Regions from separate parts of the Ensifer sp. YR511 genome, predicted to be linked through region 3. Evidence: predicted binding sites of a transcription regulator. Region 3 holds the regulator's gene; each other region holds the start of a gene.
What was found. The regulator LexA, encoded in region 3, represses DNA repair genes until DNA is damaged. The targets are predictions, from matches to a motif close to TGTTCNNNNTGTGTTCNG.
Positions count from the first base shown of each region.

Region 1: a site for LexA is predicted at 7,769-7,786, ahead of BLU15_RS24220 (DUF763 domain-containing protein). Genes of this name have one in related genera too.
Region 2: a site for LexA is predicted at 3,893-3,910, ahead of BLU15_RS39495 (ImuA family protein). Genes of this name have one in related genera too.

Region 1 covers NZ_FNGR01000016.1:91,540-101,533, reverse strand. The annotation lists gene gcvA (transcriptional regulator GcvA) at 120-1,049, opposite strand; gene BLU15_RS24245 (amidase) at 1,222-2,631, shown strand; gene BLU15_RS24240 (MFS transporter) at 2,647-3,894, shown strand; gene BLU15_RS24235 (phosphotransferase family protein) at 4,282-5,199, shown strand; gene BLU15_RS24230 (hypothetical protein) at 5,594-6,316, shown strand; gene BLU15_RS24225 (PQQ-dependent sugar dehydrogenase) at 6,330-7,664, opposite strand; gene BLU15_RS24220 (DUF763 domain-containing protein) at 7,828-9,120, shown strand; gene BLU15_RS24215 (hypothetical protein) at 9,203-9,700, opposite strand; gene BLU15_RS24210 (hypothetical protein) at 9,860-9,994, opposite strand, start outside.
Region 2 covers NZ_FNGR01000004.1:243,128-253,121, forward strand. The annotation lists gene BLU15_RS10625 (RidA family protein) at 1-159, opposite strand, end outside; gene leuD (3-isopropylmalate dehydratase small subunit) at 169-774, opposite strand; gene BLU15_RS10635 (VOC family protein) at 930-1,346, opposite strand; gene BLU15_RS10640 (hypothetical protein) at 1,564-1,818, opposite strand; gene BLU15_RS10645 (HpcH/HpaI aldolase/citrate lyase family protein) at 1,944-2,849, shown strand; gene BLU15_RS10650 (DUF1737 domain-containing protein) at 2,846-3,052, shown strand; gene BLU15_RS10655 (metallopeptidase family protein) at 3,328-3,762, opposite strand; gene BLU15_RS39495 (ImuA family protein) at 3,932-4,885, shown strand; gene BLU15_RS10665 (DNA polymerase Y family protein) at 4,800-6,353, shown strand; gene BLU15_RS10670 (error-prone DNA polymerase) at 6,350-9,718, shown strand.
Region 3 covers NZ_FNGR01000005.1:50,057-60,050, reverse strand. The annotation lists gene BLU15_RS11725 (cryptochrome/photolyase family protein) at 1-1,330, opposite strand, end outside; tRNA gene BLU15_RS11720 (tRNA-Asn) at 1,429-1,503, opposite strand; gene BLU15_RS11715 (hypothetical protein) at 1,663-1,956, shown strand; gene BLU15_RS11710 (thermonuclease family protein) at 2,179-2,913, shown strand; tRNA gene BLU15_RS11705 (tRNA-Cys) at 3,066-3,139, shown strand; gene BLU15_RS11700 (hypothetical protein) at 3,337-3,678, shown strand; gene lexA (transcriptional repressor LexA) at 3,767-4,489, opposite strand; gene BLU15_RS11690 (hypothetical protein) at 4,726-5,022, opposite strand; gene BLU15_RS11685 (hypothetical protein) at 5,346-5,978, shown strand; gene BLU15_RS11680 (hypothetical protein) at 6,105-6,698, shown strand; tRNA gene BLU15_RS11670 (tRNA-Ala) at 6,852-6,927, opposite strand; gene adhP (alcohol dehydrogenase AdhP) at 7,305-8,330, shown strand; gene BLU15_RS11660 (ethanolamine ammonia-lyase) at 8,492-9,994, shown strand, end outside.

The sequences.
Region 1 (9,994 bases), on a different contig from region 3:
TATCCGCCGTGCCGCCGTGCAGGATAGAGCCAGGCAACCAAGAGAACTGCCATGGTGACGTCCGGTGCCGAGGCATCGCCATCGATCCGGACGCTGACCGTGCCACGGTCGGGAGCGCATCAGCCAGGAAGGAGGCTGTTCTGAGCCGTGGACGTTTTGGCCAACGGCGTCTTCTCCACATTGAGTATCCAATCCCGGAAGGTCGCAATCTTTGGATTGTCCTGGGCGTGCTCGGGACACACCAGGTAATAGGCAAACTCGTCTATCAAAGCCGCGTCCAGGAGCTTCACCAACTCACCGCTGGCGAGTTCCGCTGCAATCATTGCAGCGGGCAGCAACCCTGCGCCATGGCCGGACAGGATCGCCTTCAAAATAAGGCTGCTATCGTCAAACGACGGACCGCGGGGAGAACGGAACTCTTCCACGCCATTTGCCTGGAACCAAAGGCTCCATCCCTTGCGGTTGGCATCATGGACATGCGGCCAGCGGATGAGATCGTCCGCGCATCGAGGGACGCCGAGGCGATCGACGAGATCAGGGGCTGCCACGGCGACCATCTCGACGGTTACGACGCGGTCGCTGCGCAAGCCCGGATAACGGCCGGCACCATGACGCACCGCGACATCGACGCTGCCGCGAGAGAAATCGGCAAGGGTGCTGCTTGCGACGATTTGGAGATCGATTTCGGGGCTGATCTCCTGGAAGGAGTGCATGCGCGGCAAGAGCCATGCCGATGCGAAGAATGGCGTGACGCTGACTGTCAGCATGCCGCTGTCGTTGGAGGCCATGACGCGTCGCGAGGCTTCGGCAATCTGGCGAAAGGCATTGCGGACCGCTGGCAGATAGTCCCGGCCCGCATCGGTCAAATAGATGCCGCGTGTCACTCGTTCGAACAGCTTCACCCCAAGATGTGTCTCGAGCGATTTCAACATCTGGCTGACAGCGCCCGGAGTGACGCAAAGCTCGTCGGCCGCCATCTTGACCGAGAGATGGCGGGCGGCGGCCTCGAAAGCCTTCAGGGCATTGAGCGGGGGAAGGTGGCGGCTCATGATTTAGATTTTCTAAGTTATAAGGATGATTAAATCTGGTTTGTCGGCCGAGTATGATGTGCTTTATCACATTAAACTGTGCTTGTCTCGCTCCTCACGAGGAACAGGAGGCGCGATTGAAGGTAGATAGATTTTCTAATGTATTTCGCTCACCGCAGTCGGGAAAAATTGAATGACGATAGTTTCGGATGATTTCACTTTGCTCAGCCTCACGGAGATCGGAGACAGAATCAAAAGAGGGATCATTTCCTCGCTGGCGATCACCGAGGCGCAGCTTCGGCGCATCGCGCGACTGGAACCGGACCTCCACGCCTATGCGCAGGTGATGGACACAAGCGCGCTGGAACAGGCGAAGGTGGCGGATGAGGAAATCGCCGCTGGACGCCATCGCGGCCCGCTGCACGGCGTTCCGATCGCCGTCAAAGACCTGTGCTGGATCGAAGGCGTGCCAACCAGGGCTGGCACACTCGTCCATGGCAATTTTGTTCCGGACGAAGACGCCACTGTCGTCAGACGCCTCAGGCAAGCAGGCGCGATCATTATCGGCAAGACGCAAATGACCGAGGGAGCGTATTCGGACTACCATCCGGCAATAACCCCGTCTGTCAATCCGTGGAGCGCGGACTACTGGACCGGGATTTCCTCGAGCGGTTCAGCTGTCGCGGCGGCAGCGGGCCTTTGTTTCGGTGCGATCGCGTCCGACACCGGCGGCTCGATCCGCTGGCCGGCGGCCGCAAATGGTGTCACGGGCCTCAAACCGACATGGGGGCGCGTCAGCCGGCACGGCGTTTTCGATCTCGCTCCCTCCCTTGACCACATCGGTACGATTGCGCGAAACGCCATGGATGCGGGGATCATTCTTGCCGCCATCGCGGGAAGTGATCCGAAGGACCCGACGGCGGCAGCGCAACCGGTGCCGGATTTCGCTTCCGCTTCGCGAAGCGGGGTCGGCGGTCTGCGGATAGGCTTTGATCCACGTTGGAACAGCGAGGACGTGGAGCCTCAGACACAGGCCGCACTCGCCGCTGCCTCGGACGTTTTTTCCGATCTTGGCGCGCACATGGTCGAGATCAGGTTCCCGGACGTGAGCCAGGCCGTTGCCGATTGGGTGCCGAACTGCGCCGTGGAGGCGGCAGCCGTTCACGCGCGAGACTTTGCTGCGAACAAAGACTTGTACGGGCCTATCCTTGCCGGCGTCATTGAAAAGGGCAAAGCCGTCTCGGAGGCGGAGTATCAGCAGATCCTTCTGCGACGCGCGATTTTCCGCCGTGACGTCGAAGCCTTGTTTGCATCCGTCGACCTGATTCTGACCCCGGTTCAGCCGTTCGCTCCCCTGACACTCGCTGCCATCGCGACACTTGGTGAGCAGCCGGATCTGATCGCTAGGCTGCAGCGCTATACCTGCCCCCTCGATATGAGCGGCCATCCGGCACTGACTTTCCCTGCAGGTGTCGCAAAGGACGAGATGCCGATCGGCCTTCAATTGCTGGCTGGTCAGTTCCAGGAACTGACCCTTGTGCGCGCCGGAGCGGCATTCCAGGGGCATACGGCTTGGCACCAGAGACACCCGGGAAAAGGGTGACGGAGACGAACGATCATGAACGCTCACCGCCAGCGCCAAGGCATCTTCTACGGATGGGTCGTCGTCGCCGCGACGTTTACGCTGACATTCGTAGGTTTTGGTAGCGCCTATACCTTCAGCGCCTTCATCGAGGTATTGCAGCAGGATCTCGGGGCATCGCGTGGCTCCGTTTCGCTTGTTTTTTCTTTGGCAGGGTTTTTGTACTTCGCCCTGGGCGTGATTTCCGGTCCCCTTGCGGATCGGTTCGGAGCAAGATCGCTTTGCCTTGTCGGCATGGTGCTTGTCGGCTTCGGCCTTGCCTTGGCGGGCCAGGCGCGCACCATCGCCGAGGTCTATGCCGCCTATGGGCTCGGAATAGGTCTGGGCGTGGGATGTGCCTATGTGCCGGCCCTTGGGGCCGTTCAGCGCTGGTTCGTCGCGCGACGTGGCCTGGCATCGGGTCTTGCGGTCAGCGGTATCGGCTTGGGCACGCTTGTCATGCCGCCGCTGGCGACTTGGTTGATCGCCGCTTTGGGCTGGAGAGAGGCCTATCTGGTGCTCGGTGGAGCGGCCGCGGCCTTTGGCATAGGCGCCGCATTGCTGCTCGAAAACGATCCGGGGCGACGTGGTCTTCGGCCGGACGGAGTCTTCGTCGAACCGGGCGTCGTGAATTCGGCGGCAAAGGAGGGCGTTTCGGTCAAGGATGCGATACGGACTCGGCAATTTGTCGGCATGTATGTCGCATGCCTGTTGAGTGCAGTCGGCGTGTTCGTTCCCTTTGTTCATCTCGTCCCGTTTGCAGTCGATCACCAGATCGCTCCGACGGTCGGCGTCCTCCTCCTGAGCGCGATCGGCGTTGGGAGCACTGCGGGGCGCTTCTGCCTTGGGGGGCTTGCCGATCGTTTGGGTCGCGACACTTTCCTGGCGGCAATGTACGCGGGCATCGCCGTGTCGCTTGCGGTTTGGGCCTTTGCGACCGGGCTTTTGGCCCTTGTTGCCTTCGCTCTGTTGTTCGGATTGTTCTACGGTGGCTGGGTCGCGGTGCTGCCGGCCGTGGTTGCCGATCATTTCGGCCGCCGCAATGTGGGCGGGATCATCGGGCTTCTTTACACGAGCGTCGCAATCGGCACGCTGATCGGCCCGAGCCTCGCCGGCTTTATCTACGACGCCAGCCACAGTTACTTCCCGGCCATTGCGATCAGCGGAGGCGCCAACGCGGTGGCCGCGCTTGTGGCGATCGTGACCATCGGTCTCAAATCAAGAACGGCTGCGGAAGGGCTTTGAACTGGCGGTGCAGTTTTTTCGTCCGTTTCGCAATTGGATATCGCTGCCATGCGTTCGCATTGCTTGCGATAAATTGCTAACGATACAACCAATGAGATATGGTCGAGGGTGAGGGAACGAATGCCGTTCCATCCCTTGAGCGTTTCGCTTGCCGTCACGCATGGCCCCAATCGAAGCCGGCCGAAGAATGGGCCTCGATACTTTGTGAGGGGGCGGTTGCGCAGGTGCCAGGAGCACGAGCCCAACACCCCCCTTTAGCGGGCGTAGTATTTCAGCCAGCCCGTCGGCCACGGACTTCGTCTCGGTGTCGGTCTCCGGCCGTCATCGCGAAGAATAGCGGCTACAGAATTCAGACGTGCGGCCAGGGCCTGCCGGGTGGGATTGCAAATGACGAACGCAGTGAAGGATCTATCCCTAGAGCCAATCGCGACCGCCTCCGTTGAGAGGGAAGTCGACGCCACTCGTGGCGGTACCGATGCGATGCCCCTTCAGAGGATCGTTGCGGAACTTGGCTTGCCATCCGAACCTCCGGCTGTCCTGATCGGCTCGGGGCAGAACTCGGTGGCCTACGAGCTTGACGGCAGGATCCTTCGATTGCCGCGTCATTGCGGCGCTGAACGCGACCTGGTGCGCGAAGCCGCGGCGCTTCGCGCGGTGCGGCCGCTTCTCCCGGTGCCGGTACCTGATCTTGAGGTGCGCCGCATCGACGGCCAATTCGTCTCGCTGCACGCCAAGATCTTGGGCGAACCGCTTTCGGACCTGACCGGCCTGAGGATAGGCGCACAGAGGGTTTTGGCCGCGGATCTTGCCGCCTTTCTAAAGGCTCTGCATTCGCTCCCCATCGACAGCGTGGAGGCCGAGCCTGCCGAGGCGTCTTTATCCGAGTGGAATGGCCTTTTGGCGCAATGCGAAGCAGTGGCCTTTCCTCTGCTTTCGCCTGATGTCGTCACCGGTCTGCGGAAGCGCTTTTCCGACTTTTTAGCGACCTGCGACGCGCTTCCGCAGTGCCTTATTCACGGGGATTTTGGGACCGGAAACATTCTCGTCGATCGCGGCAGACTTTCAGGCGTCATCGATTTCTCCGGCTGCGGCCCCGGCGACCCAGCTTACGATTTTGCGAGCCTCGCGGCAGGGCTTGGTGACCCGTTCGTCGACCTGGTGCTCGCGCACTTTTCCCCAGACACGGCGGCAAGGGATCGTATGGGTTTTTATCGAATGACCTTTCCGCTTCTCGACATTCTGTACGGCGTCGAAAACTGCGACCCGGAGACAGTCCGCGCGGGCGTGCACGCCTTTGCGGCGTAGTCCGCTCATCCTCTCACCGGGATTTGCTTCGGCCCACCTCATCCGAACGCGGTTCGATGTCCGCCATTGGGCGCGATGTGGACTTCGCGCCTCGGTTTACAGCATCGAAAAAGCCGTTCGGCTCTCGTTTTTTTGCGCAATCGGGGAACAGCGGGCCAAGCCTATTCGTTGAGTGAGACGGGAGAATGTGTCGGAACGAGGAGGGGTTCGCGAAGCAATGTCGGGTGAGCCATCAAATCGCCCCGGTGCGTATATTTCGTTTCCCTACGACCGAACCATGCTGGGAGAGTTTCGACGGGCTTTTCCCCGGGCCATATGGAGCGATGATAGGCGCAATTGGTTTATTCCGGGCAAGACTGCCGACCGCCGGTTTACCAGATGGATGGACGGCCAATTGTCGGAACGAGATCCGTTCGGTGAATCAAAGGGCAGGGACGCTTACGACTTCGATCCCATCGGCAGTCCGTATCTGGAGGCAGGCGATGACCTTTGCCTGCGGACACCTTTCTCCCGCACCATCGTTGAGGAATTGCGACAGGTGCCGTGGGCGCGTTGGGATGACAATTCCAGGACGTGGCATGTTCCGTTCCGCTCCTACGAGGAATTGCGGAAACGGTGGCCTGTGATCGAAGCGGCCGCCCGCCGCAATGAACCGGATGCACGAAAGCAACGCCGACTTGCGTCGCGGGGGTCCGCCGAGGAACTGGAAGCGAGAAGTCGCAGCGTCGAACGGAGAAGACGGCGATATCCTGTTCCTGCGGTTTTTCCACCGCGGCTCGGGCGTGCCGTCTCCACTGAAACCTACGGCGTCATAATATTCATCGGGATTTCACAGGAGATTGTCCCTCGAACTTTCTCCTGCTCGTATCCATTCATGAACAATAGCCTGATGGAGTTTGTCTGGGCCTCCTGGCGGCCCGCAACACTACCGGAATTGATCTCTGTATGGCCGGCACGCACCGGTCCCGATCATTGCAGCGGCTGGTGGCTTCCAGATCTGGAGGAATTGCGGGTTTCCAGGAAACAGCCCGAACTCAAGAGCGCCGGCGCGCGGCATCCCGTTCTCATCGGGCGATTGCCGACGCGGGACGACCAAATGCACATTGATCGCTTTTGAAACAGGCAAAAGGTCATTCTCTGCTGACACGCCACACGACATTGCCGACATCGTCGGCAACCAGCAAACTACCCGTCTTATCGATTGCCACGCCGGCCGGGCGCCCCATGGCGCTGCCGCCTTTGCCGACGAACCCGGTGAGGACATCTTTTGGCCGGCCGCTGGGCTTGCCATTCAAAAACGGGACGAAGATGACCTTGTAGCCGCTGGGTACGCTTCGGTTCCAGGAGCCATGCTGTCCAACGAATGCGCCGTTCGAATAGGTGGGGCCGAGCGACGAGCCCCTCGAGAACACCAGTCCCAATGATGCCGTGTGGGCGCCCAGCGCGTAGTCGGGCTTGATGGCCCTTGCGACGAGGTCAGGACGCTGCGGCCTGACGCGGGTGTCGACGTTCTGGCCGAAGTAGCTGTAGGGCCAGCCATAGAAGGCGCCATCGCGCACGGATGTCATGTAGTCCGGGACGAGATCGTCACCGAGTTCGTCGCGTTCGTTGACCGCGACCCACAGCTTTCCATTCTGAGGGTTCCAGGAGAGCCCGTTGGGATTGCGCAGGCCCGAGGCGAAGGGGCGCATGTGGCCGCTTGCCTTGTCGATCTCGAGCACGGCTGCACGGTGCCGTTCGACGGCCATGCCGTTTTCGGCAACATTGCTGTTGGAGCCGACCGTAACGTAGAGCTTGCGGCCGTCCGGGCTTGCGATCACATCCTTGGTCCAATGGTGATTGAGATCGCCGGCCGGTAGATCCGCGATCTTTTGCGGCGGCGCCGTGATCCGGGTCTGTCCGTTCGAATAGGGGAAGGCGACGAGAGCGTCGGTGTTGGCGACATAGAGCTTGCCCCGCGACAGCGTCATGCCGAACGGCGAGTTGAGACCTTCGGCGAACGTGGTCCGCACGTCGGCCACCCCGTCGCCATCGGTGTCGCGAAGCAGCGTGATCCTGTTTGCGCTTGGTGTGGCGGCGCCAGCGCGCTTCATGGCCGCGCTCATGAAGACCTTCTTCAGGCTGAAGCCCTCGTCGTGTTTGGCCGGAGCATTGCTTTCGGCCACCAGAACGTCACCGTTGGGAAGGACGCGCAGCCAGCGCGGATGGTCAAAATTCGTCGCAAAGGCGTTGACCTTCAATCCTTTGGCAGCGAGTGGATGTTCTCCGCCCCGCCACCCGGTCGCATCGGCGATGTTGACCGTCGGGATCACGGTTGGGCGTGGTTTTGGCAGAACCGGATCCGAACCGTATCCAACCTTGCCGGTGTTGCTCGCTGTCTGCCTGGCTGAGACGTTGGCGCAACCCGCCAGTAAAGCTGCGGTTAGGAGGATGACGACTGCCGCACACGGGAAACGGTTTTGCATTGGAAGGCCTCCGCAGGGATTGGCCCATCTCATCGTGAGACGCAACGGCGCCTCGCAACATTCCAACCACAAAACAGCAAGGGTTGCGACTTGTTCCCGGCGGTAGGAACGTTTGAAGAACTTTCCCCTGTCACAATGCCTGTAAGCGGCCTATAAGACACGAATGGTTCAGCGAGCTGGAAGTGCAGATCTCCCTCTTCATGGCGGCAGGGTTCCCCCGTGGCTCGGCGATCGCATGACGAAGCTCGGGACGATCATCGCCGAAGCCATCGTCATCGAATACGGCCGTGACGAGTTTCTGCGCCGTCTGGCCCATCCTTTCTGGTTCCAGTCCTTCGGCTGCGTCATGGGCATGGATTGGCACTCATCCGGCATCACCACCAGCGTCATCGGCGCTCTCAAGCGCGGTCTCGCTCCTCGTTCGCAGGATCTTGGGATAAGCGTCTGCGGCGGTCGCGGACGACATTCGCGGCAGACGCCAGACGAACTGATCGCCATCGGCAACCGCGTCGGCATCGATGGTGCCGGCCTTGCGGCCACCAGCCGGCTTGTTGCAAAGGTCGATAGTGCCGCGGTCCAGGACGGCTTCGACCTCTACCTGCACGGTTTCATCGTCGCTGACGATGGTAAATGGGTGGTGGTACAGCAAGGCATGAACGGCGATAAACGCCAGGCCCGGCGCTATCATTGGTTGTCGGAGGGCGTTTCCAGCTTCGTCGACTCTCCCCATGCCGCGATCGAGGGAAAAGGTCAGGGGGAAATCGTCAATCTCGCAGACAGACGGGCTGCCGCATCCCGCCACGGGCAGCTTGAGCTTTTGGCATCGCTTGGGCCTGACCGAATTGTCCGGGAAGTCGTCGCTATGGATCCGAAGGTTAAACCGAAGGAGGCCGATCAGCCGTTGCTCCCACATCTCGTGATGCCGGCACATCACGACGTACGGGAGGAAAACGTCAACATGCGACGGCTGCATGCGACACTTTCTGCGGCTGCCGATCGCGGGCCGGAAGATTTCGAGCAGCTTTTGATGGTTCCGGGCGTCGGTGCCCGCACGGTCAACGCGCTCGCGATGGTGGCTGAAGTCGTTCATGGCGCGCCTTGCCGTTTCGCCGATCCGGCCCAGTTTTCGCTTGCGCACGGTGGCAAGGACCGCCATCCGTTTCCCGTGCCCCTCAAGGTGTACGACCACACGATCGCGGTCATGCGATCGGCCGTGACGAAAGCGCGGCTCGGACTTGGCGAGGAACTGGAGGCGCTGAAGCGTCTTGACGACCAGGCACGGCAGCTCGAAAGATACGCCACCGGCCCGGACCTCAAGGAAATTGTTGCCGGAGAGTTTCGCCACTCGCCCGAATGGGGCGGTCGCAGTGTGTTTGGATGGGAGGAGACTGGCGGATCGGCCGAGCAGAAGTCGCTGGAACCGACGCCGTCGAACGCTCACCGTCAGGCACGCTAGAAAATCGAGTGGCCGGCGCTGGTTCAGCGAGATGAGCTTCAGTCGAGGGGCGGGAGCGAGATATTCCTTGGGGAAGGATGCCTTAGCCGATCTTCTCTCCCACCTCCAATAGATAAGCGTCATAGCCGAACAACAAATCCTGGCTCAGGTCCTTGCCGTCGAACCGCGCTATAAAGTCGTCAAGGTCGGCCTGACGCGAGAAGCCCATCGCCATGGCAGACATGCTTTCGATGTCGCCCTCTTCGTCCTCGTAAGTCGCGCTCATCTCCAGGACACCCAACCGATCGAAGTTCGCTTGCATGTGGAATGAAAGCCAGACCAGGTATTCCAGCGGGTAGCCGGGATTCCTCCCGTATGTCACCACAAAGGGATAAGCTGAACGGAACCGGCTGGCCAGAACTTCGCCATCGGTGGCAAAGACGAGCAGATCGCTATCCTCATCGAGGTTGTGAAGTTCGATTGTCAAATCATGCTTGCGCAACGCAACGTAGCCGCCAAGTTGGTCCCACGGCAAGGAAGTCAAGATGATCTCGCGCCATCGTGTGATGGCGACATCGAGATCGGTGCGGACCAAGAACATGAAGAAACCCTACAGCGTCACGACACAATCAAGAGCTTTCAGCCTTGCATAGTGCACGCTATAGTCAATAGATATTAGCGGCGCCTAAATTCATGGTAACGAGGGAGTTATCGTGATTTGAGAGGCGCCGGCGAACATCAGCTTCGCCGGCTGGCGGATCTATCGCCAGTATCCCCGCCCGGTATCGACCGATGACCGTCCCACGACGTAGCCGATGGTAAAGGCGAGGGCGCCGATCAGCAATCCGAGAGTGGTCGCGGTGTGAGGATGATCTGCTGCGGCAGTCGCGACAGC
Region 2 (9,994 bases), on a different contig from region 3:
ATTGCGCGCCTGCTCTTCCACCGTCTCGGGCATGGTCATGGTGGCGTAGTCATAGCCGGTCGTTCCGGAGACGAAGCACCAGTCACCCATCGCGACGGCACGCGAATAGCCTGCCGTCTTTTCGAAGGGCGAGCCCGAGGAGATGAGCTTGCGCGCCATATCTTCGTTTTATGCCCAGGGGCGCGCGGCGCCGACCGTCTTTTCGAAGCTGTCGATGGCGGTTGCCTTTTCCAGCGTCAGGCCGATGTCGTCGAGGCCGTTCAAGAGGCAGTGACGCTTGAAGGCGTCGACCTCGAACTTGACCGAACCGCCGTCCGGACCGGTGATTTCCTGGGATTCCAGGTCGACCGAGAGGATGGCGTTGGAGCCGCGCGAGGCGTCGTCCATCAGCTTGTCGAGGTCAGCCTGGCTGACGACGATCGGCAGGATGCCGTTCTTGAAACAGTTGTTGTAGAAGATGTCGGCAAAGGACGTGGAGATCACGCAGCGGATGCCGAAGTCGAGCAGCGCCCACGGAGCATGCTCGCGCGAGGAGCCGCAGCCGAAGTTATCGCCGGCAACGAGAATGCTGGCGTTCTGGTAGGCCGGCTTGTTGAGCACGAAGTCCGGGTTGACCGAGCCGTCTTCATTGTAGCGGGCTTCGGCGAAGAGGCCCTTGCCAAGGCCGGTGCGCTTGATCGTCTTCAGGTAGTCCTTCGGAATGATCATGTCCGTGTCGATGTTGACGACGGGGAGGGGGGCGGCGACACCGGTGAGCTTGACGAATTTTTCCATAACTTCAGGCCTTCGATTTCAGAAGAATGTTGCGCTAGCGTTTAGATGAGTTTTGCGCCGAAATGAAGGAAAATCTGTTCAAATGCGCTTCGCCGGGCGGGTGAAAATGCCCGCCCGGCGAGAGCTTCGTCCGGATCTCGATTGTCTGCAGGGACTTAGCTTGCCTTCACCGGGCTGTTCATGGCCCAGAGAACGCCGAAGGGATCGCGGAGCTGGCCGTAGCGGTCGCCCCAGAACATCACCTCGATCGGCATGACCACCTCGGTGCCGGCGGCAACCGCACGGTCCCACCAGGCATCGATGTCGTCGACGGTGAGCGTCAGGGTGAAGGCCTGCGGCTTTTCCAGCGGATGACCGTATTCCGGATAGGCATCGGCGAGCATCAGCGAGCTGCCGTTGACATAGAGGTGGATGTGCATCGTGCGGCCCTGCTCGTCGAGCGGGTGCCGGCCCACTTCCTTGGCCCCGAAGGCGCGCTGGTAGAATTCGGACGCCTTGGCGGCGCCATCGACCTGAAGATAGGGCAGAAGGCCGTTGAGGACCGGTGCCGGCTGCTGCGTCTGGGTATCCATATCGTTCTCCATCCTGTTCGAAGAGCCAGGACCGTGCTGGCCTGCCTCAAGGACGGACATGGAATCTCCGATCCGACATGGGGTCGAAAAAAAATCGCAGCCATGACGTTTTTCAAGGCCGCCAACAGGGTTCGAGCCGATCACGGATCGGCCCGATTGCAATGATCGCCGGGGATCGATTCCGACGCCCAGGGATCGATTTCGACACCCAGGGGGATCAGAGGTCGATGATCGTGCCGCGGCCGTCGTTCCAGATGCGCATCTCGCGCTGGCCCTGGGCCGCACCTGCGGCAGCCGGGCGCGCGGTGGCGCGGGCAGGCCTGAAATTCAGCCGGGTGGCAATGGCGCTGCCGACCACGACGACGGCGGCGATGCCGGCCAGTGCCAGCGCCAGCGAGGCGGTAAGCACAAAGGCCGCGAACGTGATGGTCAGGGCTGCGGCCGTAAAGAGAACAGAGCGAATGCTTTGCATAATCGTCACCTTTCTGATGGCGATGTGGGGGCGCGCCTTCGGACTTGCAAGAGGCGGGCTTTCGAAAGGGGTGCGGCGGTTCGCCTCGTCTTGCGGAACGCGGCAAAGGCGGGCACAACTGAAGCATGAACAAATCGAGCGAACATCACCCTGTACGCCTGCGCCGCTCGGTGCTTTGCGTGCCGGCCGACAATGCCCGCGCGCTTGCCAAGGTCGCGGAACTCGCGACGGATGTCGCGATCTTCGATCTCGAGGATGCGGTAGCGCCCGAGCGCAAGGTGGAAGCGCGTGCGGCGCTGGTGCAGTATCTGACGGCGAGCCGGCCGGATTGCGAGATTGTCATTCGCATCAATGCGATCGGCTCCGACTATGGTCAGGGCGATCTTGCTGCGGCGCTTGCGGCCAATCCCGACGCCATCCTGTTGCCGAAGGTCGAAAGCCCGGCGGATATCCAGGCGGCGGCCGACTGGCTCGACGAGAACGATGCGCCGGAGACGCTGCGCCTCTGGGCAATGATCGAGACGCCACGCGGGGTGATCAACGCGCCGGCAATCGCCGAGGCCGGCCGTACCTTCAGTGGCAGGCTCGATTGTTTCGTCGTCGGCCTCAACGACCTGCGCAAGGAGACCGGCGTTCCGGATCGTCCGGGCCGGCCCTATCTCATCCCCTGGCTGATGCAGATCCTGCTTGCCGCGCGCGGCGGCGGGCTCGATGTCATCGACGCCGTGTTCAACGATTTCCGCGATGGTGCCGGTTTCGACGAGGAATGCCGGCAGGGCCGCGACATGGGTTATGACGGCAAAATGCTGATCCATCCAGCGCAGATCGGCCCGGCGAACGAGCGCTTCGGCGTCGATCAGATCGCCGTCGACGAGGCGCGCGCGATCATCGCCGCCTTCGCGCTGCCCGAAAACGCCGGCAAGGGCGTCATCAACCTCAGCGGGCGGATGGTCGAGCGGCTGCACCTCGACCAGGCCGTCACGCTTGCCGCCAAGGCGGACCTCATCGAAAAACGAAAGACAAGATCTTGAAACTCTTCCGCTTCCTGACCGGCCCTGACGACGCTTCCTTCTGCCACAAGGTGACGGCGGCGCTAAACCAGGGCTGGAGCCTGCATGGCTCGCCCACCTATGCTTTCAATGCCGACACGCAGCACATGCAGTGCGGCCAGGCGGTGGTGAAGGAGGTCGAAGGCAAGGAATACACCCCGGATATCAAGCTGTCGGAGCAGTAGTCGAGGCTGTTTGCCGTCGCGCAGGTTTGCCCCTCTCCTCGGGTTTAGCCCGAGGACTAACCTCTCCCTGCAGGCGGGGCGAGGGGACGCGGTTGATGCTCACAATCGGCGTGTGAGGCCTGCTTTCTGGAATCGGTCGTGCTCCGATTGGGATGCGTATCGCGAGTTTCCTTCGCCCCGCCTGCGGGGAGAAGGTGCCGGCAGGCGGATGAGAGGCTTCCTCACCGTGCGGATGAGGGGCGGCCCTCACCGCGCGATGATAGGCAAATGAAGTGTCAGCCGCCGACGTGCTCGACGCTGGCCTCGATCCGTTCCATGTCGTCGTCGGAGAGGCCGAAATGGTGGCCGATCTCGTGGATCAGCACGTGGGTGATGATGTCACCCAGCGTCTCCTCGTTCTCCGCCCAATAGTCGATGATTGGGCGGCGGTAGAGGGTGATGCGGTTCGGAAACTGGCCGGTTTCCATGGTGAAGCGTTCGCTGATGCCGCGGCCTTCGAAGAGGCCGAGCAGGTCGAAAGGCGTTTCCAGCGCCATGTCCTCGAAAACGTCGTCGCTCGGGAAGTCGGCAACTTCGATGATAAGGTCGGTCGTCAGCTGGCGGAATTCCTGCGGCAGGTGGCCATAGGCCTCCAGCGCAAGCTGCTCGAAAGTGGTAAGCGTCGGTGCGTGGCGTTCCCGCCAATCATCGGTCTGGTCAATGCGGGCCATAGGCACTCCTTGTTGCCCTCCATATAGCGATTTTGCCTTTGTTTTTCGAGTGTTGAATTCCTTGACCACAGAGACAGGAATAAATTCTTAGAATTGGCTGTTGACTCATTTAGGAAGCTCTGGAATCTAATAGAACATAACATGAACATTCTGATGGGAGTTGACCGTCATGGCCGACACAGCCGTGCAGCGGGAGACGGTACTTTCGCTCCGAGAAACCATAGCCAGGATCGAAAACCGTCGGCTTCCGGGCGTCGTGCGCGCCGCCAAGGCGGCCGATCCCGGCGGCTTCCGTCAACGGGAAGAAGACGAGCCTGGCCGCAAGGCGCTGGCGCTCGGCGTTCCCGATCTGGACGACCTTCTCGAAGGCGGCCTGCCGCTCGAAGGCATGACGGAAATCCGCAATGCCGAGACGCGCGATGCCGGTGCAGCCGCCGGTTTTGCCGCAGCACTCAGCGTGCTCTGTCAACGGGCGCGGCTTGAAAAGGGCGAGCCGGCCGCCCCCGTTCTCTGGATCAGCCAGTCGATGGCTTCCACCGAGGCGGGCATGCCCTATGGGTTGGGTCTGAAGGCCTTTGGTCTCGATGTCCGCGGCCTCGTCTTCAGCCTGCCACGCACGATAAAGGATGCGCTCTGGATCGCCGAGGCCGCGCTTTCCGTGCCGAGCTTCTGTGCCGTCATCCTTGAAATTCGCGGCAACCCGGCCGCCCTGGCACTCAGCGAGAGCCGACGCCTGCATGTGCGCTCGCGCGCTGGCCACGTCCCCCTTCTGCTTCTGCGCCAATCCGGACACGAGGAGGCGAGCAGCGCCTTCTTCCGCTTCCTCGTCGAGCCGGCGCCGGCGCGCGAGCGACCGCTACCGGATGGATCGATGCTTCGCGGCAGCATCGGCCATCCCGTCTTTCACGTCATTGCCGAGAAGAGCAGGGCTCCTGCGCCGCTCGGCTTCTTCCTGGAGTGGAACCCCCATGACCGCCGCCTTTACCCCGTCGAGCCCCTACCAGCCGCTGCTGCGGCAGATCCAGAACCAGCGCATTCTGTCGCTCACCTTTCCGCATCTTCCGGCCGATCGGGTCGCGCGCAAGCGCTGGGGGAACTCGTGGCTTTCCCGCGGGCGTCCTGAGCATCCGCCCGTCGTCTTCGCCGACAAGGTGAAGAGCGCAATGCGTCTCGTTGCGCTCGATGGTTTCGCTGAAAGGCGTGGGTTTCATATCGGCCAGGGTGTCGCCGAAGCGCGGGCCATGTGTCCCGAGATCGACGTGCTGCCGGCCGATCCCGCCGCCGACCGGGCGCTGCTTGCAGGGCTGGCGGACTGGTGTTGCCGCTACACGCCGCTCGTCGCGCTCGACGGCGACAGCGGCCTCTTTCTCGACATCACCGGCTGCGCCCATCTTCTCGGCGGGGAAAAAGCGCTGCTCGACGATCTGCTCGCTCGCCTCTTTCATCTGGGGGTCGAGGCCCGGGCGGCGATCTCTTCGTCCGCCGGGCTCTCCTGGGCAGTGGCGCGTTTCGGCTCCGACGCTATCCTTGCCGAGGACGAGGCGGCGCGAGCGCTGGCACCCTTGCCGATGGCGGCGCTGCGGCTGCCGCAGGAAACGATCGAAACACTCGGCCGGGTCGGGCTCAAGCAGATCGGCGACCTGATCGAGGCGCCGCGCGCACCGCTCGCCCGCCGGTTCGGCGCAACCCTGCTTCTGCGTCTCGACCAGGCGCTCGGGCGCGAGGACGAGCCGCTGTCGCCACGGTTGCCCGTCGCTGCCCTTTCGGCAGAGCGGCGGCTCGGCGAGCCGGTCCAGGGTGAAGACGATATTTTGGGCCTGACGGAAGAACTGGCGTTGCGGCTGAAACCGGAACTGGAGAAGCGCGGCGAGGGCGGGCGCCTGTTCGAACTGCTGCTTTTCCGCGTCGACGGTGCGGTCTTTCGCATCGCCGCCGGCACGTCCTCGCCGCTCAACGAGCCGCGTCGCGTCGCGGGTCTCTTCCGCGAACGCCTGCAGGCGGTGCACGAAGATCTCGATGCCGGCTTCGGCTTCGAAATCCTCAGGCTTTCGGTGCCGAAGAGCGAAAAATACGAGGTGATGCAGGAGGATTTCTCTGGCACGCCGGATCGCGAGCGTCCGCTTGCCGCCTTCGCCGACCGGGTCATGGCGCGCTTCGGCGCAGAAAGCCTCATGGTGCCGGCGCTCTCGGAAAGCCATGTGCCGGAGCGGGCGGCAAGCTTCCGGCCGCTCACGGACCTGGCGCTGATCGGCAAGGCTGAGGAACCGGGTAACAACATCCCGGCGCCCCTGCTTGCTGCCGCCGCCCGGCCGCAGCGGCTCTTTCCAAGTCCCGAGCCGGTGGAGGCGGTGGCCGAAGTGCCGGAGGGGCCGCCGAGAAGCTTTCGCTGGCGGCGCACATTGCACCGTATCGCGCGCGCTGAGGGGCCGGAGCGGATCGCCGGCGAATGGTGGCTTGATGGCGAGCCGGCGCTGGAGCGTGATTATTTCCGGGTGGAGGACGATAGCGGCCGGCGGTTCTGGCTGTTTCGCGAGGGTCATTATGGCGCGAGCGCCCCGCCGCGCTGGTTCATGCATGGAGTCTTCGCATGAGCGACGCTACCCCCTATTTCGAGATCGGTGCCTGGTCGAATTTCTCCTTCCTCGAAGGCGCTTCCCATCCGGGTGAGATGGTCGTTGCGGCAAGCCGCCTCGGTATTGGCGGCCTCGGCATTGCCGATCGCAACACGGTCGCCGGCGTGGTGCGCGCCCATGCGCAGGCCAAGGTGGAGAAGTCGGCTTTCCAGCCCGGTGCGCGGCTCACCTTTGCCGAAGACCTGCCCGACGTGCTCGCCTATCCCTTGAACCGCCGCGGCTGGGGCAATCTCTGCCGAATGCTGAGCGCCGGAAACCTGCGCGCCAAGAAGGGCACCTGCACGCTCTACGAGACCGATCTGATCGAATGGGGCGAGGATTTGCTTCTTGCGGTTCTACCGGACCCGGTTATCGGCGCACCGGAGGCAACCCTGCTTGCCGATTTTCTCAAGCGACTGAAACCGCATTTCGCCGACCGGCTCTATCTGGCGCTGGTGCCGCGTTATGATGGCTTCGATCAGTTCGCCTTTGCCGGGCTTGCAACCATTGCCCGCCATGCGTCGGTCAGGCTCGTCGCCACCAACAGTCCGCTGTTTCATGCCGCCGGCCGCCGGCCGCTTGCCGATGTCGTCACCGCCATCCGCGAGCATGTGACGATCGCGACCGCAGGCTATCGGCTCCATGCCAATGCCGAGCGGCATCTGAAGACGCCCGCCGAAATGATCCGCATCTTCCGCGACTATCCGGAAGCGATCGCCAATACCGGGCATTTCTTCGAGAGGCTGAAGTTCTCGCTGTCGGATCTCGAATATCAATATCCGGATGAGAGCATTCCGGGCGAGACGCCGACGCAGACGCTGCGGCGGCTGACGATGGAGGGCGCGCGCGAGCGTTATCCCGAAGGAATTTCCGAACAGGTTTCCAGGCAGATCGAATACGAACTCGGCCTGATCGCAGAGAAACGCTACGAGCCCTACTTCCTGACAGTGCGCAACATCATGCAGTTCGCGCGCGGCGCCGACATCCTGTGCCAGGGCCGCGGGTCGGCGGCGAATTCCACCGTCTGCTATTGCCTTGGCATCACCGAGGTAAATCCACTTAAGACCACCCTGCTCTTCGACCGCTTCCTTTCGACCGAACGGGACGAGCCGCCGGATATCGACGTCGATTTCGAGCATGAGAAGCGGGAAGAGGTGATCCAGCATATCTACCGCACCTACGGCAAGGAGCATGCGGGACTGACGGCGGCTGTCATCAGCTACCGGGCGCGCTCGGCCGGCCGAGAGACCGCCAAGGCCTTCGGGTTCTCAGAAGACGTGCAATCGGCGCTTGCCGGTTCCGTCTGGGGCTGGTCGGTCGCCGATCTCTCGGAGCGCGAGGCGCAGGCGGCCGGGCTCGATACGAAGGATCCGACGACGGTGAAGGTGCTCGATTACGCCACCGAGCTGATGAGTTTCCCGCGCCATCTTTCCCAGCATGTCGGCGGCTTCGTGATGACCCGCGACCGGCTCGACGAGGTGGTGCCGATCATGAATACGGCGATGCCCGACCGCTACATGATCGAGTGGGACAAGGACGACCTCGACACGCTGAAGATCCTGAAGATCGATGTACTGGCGCTCGGCATGCTGACCTGCATCGCCCGTGCCTTCAAGCTTCTCGACCGGCATTACAACGAGCAGAAAACGCTGCATCAGCTCTTCAAGGATGACCAGAAGGACGTCTACGACATGATCTGTCGCGCCGATACGATCGGCGTCTTCCAGATCGAGAGCCGGGCGCAGATGAGCATGCTGCCAAGGCTGAAGCCGCGCATCTTCTACGATCTCGTCATCGAGGTGGCGATCGTCCGGCCCGGGCCGATCCAGGGCAACATGGTGCATCCCTATCTGAAGCGGCGGGAGCAGCGGGATAAAAAAATTCCCATCGAATATCCAAGTCCTGAACTGGAGGCCGTGCTGAAGCGAACGCTGGGCGTGCCGTTGTTCCAGGAGCAGGCGATGCAGATCGCGATTACTGCCGCAGGCTTCTCGCCCGGCGAGGCTGACCAGTTGCGCCGGGCCATGGCGACCTTCAAGCGCACCGGCACGATCCATACCTTCCACGAGAAGATGATCGAGGGCATGGTCAGGAACGGCTATGAACGGGACTTTGCCGAGCGCTGCTTCAAGCAGATCGAAGGCTTCGGCGAGTATGGCTTTCCCGAGAGCCATGCCGCGTCCTTCGCGCTGCTCGTCTATGTCTCCTCCTGGCTCAAGACCTATTATCCGGATGTCTTCTGCGCGGCGCTCCTGAATTCGCAGCCGATGGGCTTTTATGCGCCCGGGCAACTGGTGCGCGATGCGCGCGAGCATGGGGTCCGGGTGCTGCCTGTCGATATCAACCACTCGGTCTGGGATGCCGATCTCGAAGAAGGGGGGCTGGATCGCAACGCCATCGAGCCGCGCCACCGCGAGATGGAGGACGTCATCAGGACGACGAAGGCGATGCGCCTCGGCTTCAATTCGATCAAGGGGCTGAACCAAAGGGAACTCGAAGATAAACTCGTCGCCAACCGGGGCGCCGGTTACGGGTCGGTTCGTGATCTCTGGCTGCGCTCCAGCCTCTCCCGTTCCGCGCTCGAAAGGCTTGCGGATGCGGATGCCTTCCGCTCGATCGGGTTCGATCGGCGCAAGGCGCTCTGGGCGGTGAAGGCGCTCGATGAAAAAAGTGCGGCCGAGCGGCTGCCGCTTTTCGAGGGGGCTGCGAGAGAGGAGTTGCGGCCGGAGCCCGCGATGATCCTGCCGGAGATGCTGGCAGGCGAGCAGGTGATCAACGACTATCGTTATCTCTCCTTCTCGCTGAAGGCGCATCCGGTCTCCTTCCTCCGAGACACGCTTGCCGCGCAAGGGATCGTCCAGAGCCGCATGCTTGCGACCGCTCCGGTCGGGCGGCGGGTGAGCGTTGCCGGGCTGGTGCTCGTCCGCCAGCGTCCGGGTTCGGCCAAGGGCGTCATCTTCATGACGATCGAGGACGAGACCGGTGTTGCCAATGCGATCGTGTGGCCGAAGGTGTTTGCGACCTATCGGCCGGTGGTCATGGGTGCGCGTCTCGTGAAGATCCGCGGCCGGCTGCAGCGCGAAAGCAGCGTCATCCATGTGGTCGCCGAGCACATCGAGGATATCACGCCGATGCTCGGGTTGTTGCGCAAGGAAGCGCGGCGGTTCGGCGCAAGCGAGCGTGCCGATGAGGCACTGAGACCGACCGGCGACGCGCGCATGAAGCGGGCGCAAGGCGACCAGCGCCTACCGATCCCCCGCCATTCCGGCAGCAGTTCCAGCAACCCGGATCGAGCGACAGCCGAGGTGGCCGACGTGATGCCGAAGGGGCGCAATTTCCATTGAAAGCCCGACCCGGCTTTGCTGTCTCCCGATTGTGTGGGGCGGTTTGGCGAAGGGACGGCCAGATACGTCGGAGGGATTCCATGGAATGCTTCCGGCGCGGGGTCATGGGCAGGGTTTCCCGCCGTCGCGACCGGAGGTGTGTAAAAATGTCGCAGGCTGTGCGCCTCATGACCCATTCAGGGTTTGCAGGCGCAGTCGCTCAGGAATCTCTAAAATTCTGAAAAGGCGAAGTTTTCTGTCAAGTTTAGAGTCGTTCTAATCCACCCGCAACTTCCG
Region 3 (9,994 bases):
TCGTGGCGGGCGCTGCAAAGGGGCGATGGACATAGCGCGGGTGGAGGCGCTCCAGCTCTGGCACGAAGCGCTTCACATAGAGACCGTCGGGATCGAATTTCTCCCCTTGCAGGAGCGGGTTGAAGATGCGGAAGAACGGTGCGGCGTCCGCGCCCGATCCGGCGACCCATTGCCAGCTTGCGGCATTGTTGGCCGGATCCGCGTCGACCAGCGTGTCACGGAACCAGGCTTCTCCCTTGCGCCAGTCGACGAGCAGGTCCTTGATGAGAAAGGAGGCGACAATCATGCGAACGCGATTGTGCATGTAGCCGTGGCGCCATAGCTGGCGCATGCCGGCATCGACGATCGGGTATCCGGTGAGCCCTCTGGTCCATCGAGTAAAATCGTCCTCGTCGTTCAGCCAGTGGAAGCGGTCGAATCGACGGTCGAGGTTGCGGCGGCCAAGCTCAGGATAATGAAACAGCAGATGATAGGAGAATTCGCGCCAGGCGAGTTCCTTGCGGAAGGTGGCCGCCCCTTCGCCGCTATCGGCCTGGGGCCCAGCTGCCGCATGCCAGGCCTGCGCCGGCGAAATTTCGCCAAAGGCGAGATGAGGCGAGAGCAGGGATGTGCCATCCGCGTCGGGAATGTCGCGGCAGCGTTTGTAGGCGTCGAGCTTCTCATCGACGAATTCTTCGAGACGGGTGGCCGCACCGTCTTCGCCCGGCGTCCAGACCTCGCTGAATGTCGCCGCCCAGTCCGGTTTCGTCGGCAGCAGCGACCAGTCGTCAAGGCGTTCCGATCGCGGCCATGCTCCCGGGGCTGCGATATGGTGCGGCCGGTCGATCGGCGGTGCTGGCTCGTTTTTCAGTTCGAGCGCGCGCCAGAACGGCGTGAACACGCGGTAGGGGCCGCCCGTCGTCGTCAGCAGCCGCATGGGCTCATGCAGCAATTGTCCTGCAAAGCTCTCCGCGATGATTCCCCGCTCGGCCAGCGCCTTCTTGAGCGCGGTATCCGTGGCGATGCCGTTCGGGTCGTAGCGCCGGTTCCAGTAGATGCGCTCCGCACCGCTTGCGCGCGCAATCTCGACAATCACGTCAAGCGGCGCGCCTGATCGAAGAACGAGGCGAGAAGCGTGCCGCGCGAGACTTGCGCCCAAGGCCTCGAGCGAATGGTGCAGCCACCACGCCTGCGCCGCCCCGAGCGGACCGTTGCCGCTGTCGGCGGGTTCGCGAATATAGAGGGGAATGACGGCTGCCTCGCCGGCGGCAGCCGAGAGGGCGCGATTGTCGGCCAGGCGGAGATCCTTGCGGAACCAGACGATGATGGGCGGCGCCGCGGCCTTTGTCATAAAGAACCATCGGGGGGTTGGGGATTGATCACTTGGAGAACATAGGTGCAAAATGAAAAAAAGCCATTCGCATCGCTGCAAATGGCTCTTTTAGAAAGTGGCTCCCCGGGCCGGATTCGAACCGGCGACCTGTCGATTAACAGTCGAATGCTCTACCGCTGAGCTACCAGGGATCATCCGCGCCGCTGTTGTGCTGTGCGCTTCAGAAGTGAGGCTGCTAATACGCATGCTTTTCTGATTTGCCAAGCGCTTTTTTCAAAAAAAATGACAAGTTCCGTTGCGAGGCTGTGGAGAAGTCCCCAATTGTGGGAAAACACGCCGGATAGGGAATGATGAATAAAAACAGGAAGCAGACGCATTTCGGCATTGATCCGCAAACACGACAAGTCGTGCTGGGAAAATGGCGTATCGCGTTGCCCGACTCGCCCCTGCTGCGGATCCTGCTGGGTTCGCTGCTGGTGTTTTGTGGTTTTCTCGGTTTCTTGCCCGTGCTGGGCTTCTGGATGATACCGTTGGGCCTGATCGTGCTTTCCCACGACATTCCCTCGGTTCGCCGCCGCCGTCGTCGTCTGGCCGTCTGGTGGGCGCGCTGGCGCGGGAAGGCCAACTCCTCGAACGGCTCCTGAGGCGGACGCCGATTTAACGATCTTGTTGTCGAGGGCAGGGCGGTCGGCAGTTTTCGGTTCCTCGCGGCCGTCCCGTAGCAATTCCGAATCTCTCAACAAGGGCCGTGGCCGCGCAGGCGAATGACCGGTTCCTCGCGGTCTTCCCCTCTGTTGGGGTGCCCTCGAAAACTTTTCGGCAACCCATCAAACGCATAATGCGGTCTCGAATCAGGATGGGGACCGATGGCCAAAGCCACTACGAAACGTCGACGCCGCAGTTCGGGCCGAAGCACCAGCAAACAGGGCGGCATGGCGCCGTGGTATCTGGCCGCAGCGCTCACCCTTGGCGGCGTCATGGCCCACGACCATCGCGCCGAGTTGCGGCACTGGCCGGTGGTTTCCGATGTCATGGCCTTTGCATCGCGATCGGAAACGAAGCCGAAGCCTCAGCGCGCGGTTCCTGAAGCGCAGGAGCGCGTTGCGCAGCAGGCGGATAGGCACAAACCAAATCCGAAGCCCAACCCGGCGACGAAGGTTGTCCTGGCCGCCCCGGTGCCGTCGGTGAATGTCGGCGTCACGCCGCCAACCCCTCTCGTGCGGCCGAATGAAGAGGTGAAGACGGCATCCATCCGTACCGATCAGTTCTATTTTTGCGGCATTCGCAACGACAACTGCGTGATCGATGGCGCGACCTTCGTCTTCCATGGCGAGACGATCCGCGTCGCCGATGTCGATGCACCGCGAATCCGCCAGGCAAGCTGCGACAAGGAGCGTTCGCGCGGCTTCTACGCCAAGCAGCGCCTGCGCGAATTGCTGAATGCAGGCGACTTCAGGCTGATCTCGGCGGGAGGGCGATCAGATGCCAAGGCCGGCGAGAAACTGCGCCTGGTCACCCGCGGTGACCAATCTCTTGGACGTGTACTCGTTTCCGAGGGGCTCGTGCGGCCGTGGGAAGGGCGCCCGACGCCCTGGTGCTGAGATCAGCTGGGAGACGCTCGGCGGACATCGTCGATCGTTCTGTGGAAAGTATCCGTCCTGCAATTCGACGGCGCGTTTTTCAGAAAATGCCTCTTGCGGTTTTTCTGCAATCATTCTAAATCCGCGCCAACGCTTGGTTATCCGAGCTGTGAGGCCTCGTGGCGGAGTGGTGACGCAGAGGACTGCAAATCCTTGTACCCCGGTTCAATTCCGGGCGAGGCCTCCAAAAATCTCACCTCGTTAAATTTGGTTTGGCGTTCTGCCTTAGGGCAGCGCGGTAAAATTCGCGACACGTCCGCGCAAGCCACGTCTCCTATGCCTCCGTCGGATCTTATCGCTTCGGTGAATTCGGTAGAGGGGGAACGATGACTCCGCTGAGATCAACCGCATCGGTAGCGTCCGTCAACATTAAGAACGGAGGCAATGGCATCAATGAAAAAGAGACTGATCCTGACGGCGTTGGCGTGTTTTGCGGCGACCGCTATGGAGGCGCGCGCGGACGACCTGGTTTTCCAGCTGAAGAACAACACCGGCGCGGTACTGACGAATTTCTATACGTCGCCGGTCGGCGTCAATGAATGGGAAGACGATGTTTTCGGTCGGCAGGTCCTGAACCCCGGCGAGAGCATGGAGATCACCATTGCCGACGGGCGGGACGTCTGCAAATACGACATGCGATTCGAATTCGAGGAAGGCTCGGCCCTCGATACGACCGAGGACACGCAGGATCTCTGCGAACTCGGCGAATACACGATCCACGAATAAGCGATCTGGATTTCAGGTCGCCTTAAATGGAAAGAGCCTCGCCACTTTCAGTGGCGAGGCTCTTTTGATTCGGCGTTCTGCCTGGAATTCAATGGTAGCGGCGGATCAGCCCGACGAGCTTGCCCTGGATTTTCACGCGATCCGGTCCGAAAATGCGCGTCTCGTAGGCGGGGTTGGCCGCTTCGAGCGCAATCGACGCGCCCTTGCGACGGAAGCGCTTCAGCGTCGCTTCCTCGTCGTCCACGAGCGCCACGATGATGTCGCCGGGATTGGCCGAGTTGCCGTTGCGGATGATCACCGTGTCGCCATCGAAGATGCCGGCCTCGATCATCGAATCGCCCTTTACTTCGAGGGCGTAATGCTCGCCGCTGCCGATCATGTCGAGCGGAACGGTAATGTCATGGGTGTTGTTCTGGATCGCCGAGATCGGCACGCCGGCAGCGATGCGGCCCATCACCGGGACGGAAACAGACGTGCTTTCGGCGACCGTCGCCGGCTTCGGCGTGGCAGGAGCGGCGGCCGGCGGCTTTCCGAGGCTGCCCTCGATCACGCTCGGCGAGAAGCCTCTGCGCGGCTGTTGCTGGCCGGCGGCGTAGGCTTCCGGAAGCTTGATGACTTCGAGCGCGCGCGCCCGGTTCGGCAACCGGCGAATGAACCCGCGCTCTTCGAGCGCCGTGATCAAACGGTGAATGCCGGACTTCGACGCCAGGTCGAGCGCATCCTTCATTTCATCGAAAGACGGCGGTACGCCCGACTCCTTCATGCGTTCGTGGATGAACAGAAGCAATTCCTGTTGCTTGCGGGTCAGCATGGCACGTCGCTCCAGAGGCGTGAAACAAATCAAGAACAGACACTATCTGTTCCATATGTGTTCCGCAAGTGCCTAAAATTCCGTGAATTCAGGCAATTGGCTGCTTCTGTGGGGGGCGATTGGTCACTTTTGCGGGAGCGGGGCGGTTTTCGGCGACGGTTGCGTCCCAAAACAGCGCCGGGCAGGCCGGTCGCGCGCGTGATTCGAACGAATCGCGGCTCTCTTCGCGGAGAGACTTAAGTCGCTTGCGAGGCCGAGCAGGCGTCTTCGAACTCCTTCACCGTCTCGGCGCTGTTGTCTTCCGGAAGCACTGCGTCGGCCGCATCGGTCGCAACGGGCGTATCGCCGTCATAAACGAAGGACTGGATGTAGAACGCGAGCGCGCCCTTCCAAACATTGCGTCCATCGATCTGATGGCACGGTACGGCCCGTTCGAAATCGGTCTGGAGTTCATCCACCGTCGCGGCACTGAGCTTGACGTCAGGCATATTGGGCGATGCGACTATCGAAGCGAGAAGCAGGGCGGCAAGCACGGTGATCGTCCACTTGATGAAGGGGTGGGACTACGGGTTGGTAAACGATGTGAACCGCGCTTTCGTTCCGAAGTCCAGCAAGCATGGCGATCACTCTGCCATGTTCAACAGCTCTTTGCCCGCAGGCTGTGGCTGATTTGCGCCAGCCGCTCCATCTCAACCTCGTCTCGGCCGTTCTTCATGGACCGGCGCGGAGAATGCATCGGAGCTGCCAGCTTTCGCATCGGGCCTGGGGCGCGCAAAAATCCCTGCGGGGAAGGGCCTTCGCCGTCTCGACAGGCCTCTAAAAAAAGATAACTTTGCGTGGAAAGTGGGGTGGTTGCATGCATAGATTGTCGTTGGTGGTGCTCGGCCTGTTGCTCACGGCTGGAGCGGCGTCTGCCGAAGAAGGGCGTTCGAATATCTGGAAACGGATCAACGCCTGGACGGTGGGATCCGATCCTTCCCTGGGAGGCTCGTGTTACGCGGCGACGAGCTATGACGCCGGCGCTATCCTTCGTATCGGCTTTTATCCGCGGGGATCGACGAACCTGGCGTTTCTTTCGATCGGCAATGCCGAATGGAAATCCATCGAGCCGCAGCGGGAATACGATGTTGCCTTGCAGCTCGACCGTGGTCGTCAGTGGCCGGCCGTTGCGTTCGGTGTTGATCTGACCGGCGCCAAGGCCCTTGTCGTCAACTTTTCCAACACCGACTTCTTTACCGAATTCGTTCGCAAGAACACCTTGGCGCTGGCCTTCGAGGGGCGCGTCGTCGCGAGCCTAAGCCTGCGTGATTCGATGAAGGCGGTAAGCGAGATGTTCAAGTGCCAGGAGGCGGTGAGCGCCTTGATCCCGAATGGCGGTCAGGGAGCGGCGAACGATCCCTTTGCGGGCGCCGGTGGCAATGCGCCGAACAACGATCCCTTTGCCGGCGGCGGCCAGACCAAGTCATCGAAAGATCCTTTCGCCATGTGATGGGCAGTCCGCTTGCCGCGGAGAGGTGAATATTCCTAAAATATTGCCTGGGATCGGCTAGGCACCCTCGACAGCGATGCGGGGACCTATCAAAATGCGGGCAAACGGGGGTTTTGCATGCGTAGATTGCTGGTCGGATTGGTAAGCTGTCTGATCGCCGCGGGATCGGCCGCGGCTGAGGAGTCCGAAATCATCAAGTGGAAGGATGTCGACGGCTGGACCGTTGCTTCCGACACCTCGATGGAGGGCTCCTGCTTCATCTCGTCGGTATTCGACGGCGGGGTCACCTTGCGCCTTGGGTTCTATCCCAAGGGCTCCGAGTCGCCGCTCTATATGAGCTTCGCCAGCGACGACTGGAGGTCGCTCGAGGTCGGCAAAGAGTACGACCTGACCTTCCGCTTCGACAAGACCGATCCCTGGAGCGCTTCGGCGACCGCTGCCGGTGATGCGAGCGGAAAGTTTCTGTTCGTGAACGTCACCGACGCCGAGTTCCTGACGGGCTTCGTGCGCAAGCGGGCCTTGGCCATCGCGTTTGAAGATCGCGTCATCGCAAATCTCAGCCTGCGCGGCACCGGCCCGGCGGCCGACGAGCTGATGAAGTGCCAGCGGGCGGTCGACGAGATTATCGCCGACGAGGGCCGCAAGTCCAAGGAGAAGAAAGCCGACCCGTTCAGTGCACCGAGCGAGAAGCGATCGGCGCGGGATCCGTTCAGCCTCTGAAAACAGGTGGCCACGGGATCGGGCAGCGTTTCGCGAAGGCCGAACGGTGGCTTAGCATGGTGGTGTCCCCGAAAAGACTCGAACTGGCGATCTGCTGATGACAAATCAGCCGCTGTTCCGATACCTCGGCAACCGGGCACCTTCTGATCGTTTTGGTGGAGCCGAAGGGAGTCGAACCCTCGACCTCCGCAGTGCGATTGCGGCGCTCTCCCAACTGAGCTACGGCCCCGTAGCATTCAGTCAACACGACCGGCGCCGATCCTGTCAATACGCGCGCCAGCGCGCCCGCTCGAACGCCGTTGCACGATATGCGTTGTTCGATCCGGCCGGGCGCCGAAGGCGGTCGGTCTCTGAACCGCTTCTGCACTCCACCCATTGTCGAACTCTGCCGGCGGGTTTACGCTGCAACCTGACGATGGCGCTACGTGAACCACGTTGAAGTGTTGGCGGTATACGCCAAGCAGGAAATGACGTCCGGGCACTGGCTGTGAGCGCCATGATGCTCGAGCCAATTACACGATTTTCGTATGTGAGATAGGCCCCTGCCGGCCCACTGTTCCCATAAGAAACCTCTCCGTGGCCCGGCGATTGGAGGAGGATTGGCAAATGGCTCAGGCGATGAAGGCAGCCGTCGTTCGGCAATTCGGCGCGCCCCTGACGATCGAAGAAGTGGCGGTGCCCACGCCGCAGCCGGGACAGATCCTCGTGAAGTACGAAGCAACGGGCGTTTGCCATACCGATCTCCATGCTGCAAATGGCGACTGGCCGGTGAAGCCCAGCCCACCGTTCATTCCCGGGCACGAGGGGGTCGGCTATGTCTCGGCGGTCGGCGCCGGTGTCAAAAGAGTGAAAGAGGGCGACAGGGTCGGCGTTCCCTGGCTTCACAGCGCCTGCGGCTACTGTCCGCATTGCCGCACCGGTTGGGAGACGTTGTGTGCGGCCCAGTCGAACACGGGATACTCGGTCAACGGGACGTTCGCCGAATATGGCCTGGCGGATCCTGATTTCGTCGGCAGCCTGCCCAATGGGCTGGAGTTCGGTCCTGCCGCGCCGGTTCTGTGTGCCGGGGTCACCGTTTACAAGGGGTTGAAGGAAACGGAAGTCCGTCCCGGTGAATGGGTTGCCATCTCCGGCATCGGGGGGCTTGGCCACATGGCCGTGCAGTACGCAAAGGCGATGGGCATGCATGTCGTCGCGGCGGACATCTTCGACGACAAGCTGGCACTTGCAAAGCAATTGGGCGCCGACCTGACAGTCAACGGCAAGGCCAAGGATGCGGTCGAGCAGGTGATCAAGGCCACCGGCGGCGTGCATGGAGCGCTTGTGACTGCAGTCTCGCCCGCAGCGATGGAACAGGCGTTCGGTTTCCTGCGTTCGCGCGGCACCATGGCGCTCGTCGGCCTGCCCCCAGGTATGATCTCGGTGCCGGTCTTTGAGACTGTTCTTAAGCGCATCACCGTGCGTGGATCGATCGTCGGCACCCGCCAGGACCTGGAAGAGTCGCTCCAGTTCGCCGCTGAAGGCAAAGTCGCGCCGCATTTCTCGTGGGATAGCCTCGAGAATATCAACGAGATCTTCCGCCGCATGGAAGCCGGGAAGATCGACGGTCGCATCGTGATGAGCCTGCAGTAATCGACTTTGACAGGCCCGGCTGGTCGAGGCTTGCCGGGTCCGTGTCGATGCCCAAGCGACACGTGTCGAGCATTTACTCTTATGCGCCTTCCTTAGATCGCCGGTCACCAGAGGGCCGTCGGGCGAGATGCCGATAGACCTTTTGCAGAAAGGAAATGGCAATGAGCAAAGGCATGTTCTCAGACCAGCATGCACTGTCCAGGCGCGATCTCCTGCTGGTGGCGGGAACTGCGGCGGCCACGCTTACAGCCTACAGTCATGCTGCCCGTGCCGCGCCAGGCCCAAGCAACCTCGTGATCGACGACGTGAAGCAGGATGAGGATGTCTTTGCCTATATCAGCAGGATCAAGGGCGGCTTTGACGAGACGACCTATCGGCAGGTTCTGGGATGCGCGAATGCGTTCAAGGAAGGAGACCAGACGATCGCCGTGGCTGCGGAAAATGATACGTCCCGAACGAACGCCCGAGCCCTCCTGGCAAGAACGAAGATCGCAGACCTCGATCAGCACCCGCTGTTTGAGGACGATCTGCAACGACTGATTTGGCAGACCACCGACAGGGCTCAACAAGAAAAGCTGAAAGACTGGACGATGGGCCAGCTGAAGGAATTTCTTCTGACCAAATCGGAAGATGAGATCAAAGGCGTCATGTATGGCCTGACCAGCGATACCATCGGCTGTGTACCGAAGCTGATGAGCAATGAAGAGCTGGTGGCCGTCAGCCAGAAGATTTTCAATGTCATGCCCGGCACCAAGTTGGGCGCCAAGGGATACATGGGCGCACGTATCCAGCCGAATTCGCCGACCGACCACCCCGACGACATCATGTGGCAGGTCTTCGATGCGTTTTCCTATGCGACCGGCGACATCGTCATCGGCACCAACCCGGTGGACAGCACCGTCGACAGCGTCGTCACGGTGGAGCGGGCGCTCAAGGACATCGTGGATACGTTCAAGCTGGTCGACGTCATTCCGTGGTGCGTGCTCGCTCACATCGACGTCCAAGGTGAGGTAAGCGAAGACTTCCCCGGCACAGTTTCCACCGTGTTCCAGAGCCTTGCCGGTACGGATGATTGCAACAAGATCTTCGACATCACCAATGAGAAGATCCTGAAATATGCGCGCGCCAAGGCAGGGGAGCGGTACGGCCTTTACTTCGAAACCGGACAGGGCTCGGAATTCACCAACGGCGCGGCAAACGGCGTCGACATGATGGTGCTTGAGTCCCGGAAGTACGGGTTCAGCCGGGCTGTCGGCATGGAGCTTGCGAAAGTGCAGCCGAAAGGCGCATGGCTGCATGTCAACGATGTTGCCGGCTTCATTGGGCCGGAGGTCTTCAAGAGCCGAGAACAACTCGTTCGGTGCTGCCTCGAGGACATGGTCATGGGCAAGCTCCATGGGCTGACCATCGGTCTCGATATATGCACGACCCTGCACATGACCGTCAGCCTGGACGATCTGGATTGGTGCCAGGATCAGATCATGCCGGCCAATCCGGCCTATCTGATTGCTCTGCCGACCAAGAACGACCCGATGTTGAGCTATCTCACGACCGCATTTCAGGACCACGTACGCGTGAGGGATAAGTTCGGCTTCAAGGTCAACGATGCGATGTGGGATTTCTACAAACGCCTTGGAATTGTCGGCAAGGACAACAGCTACACG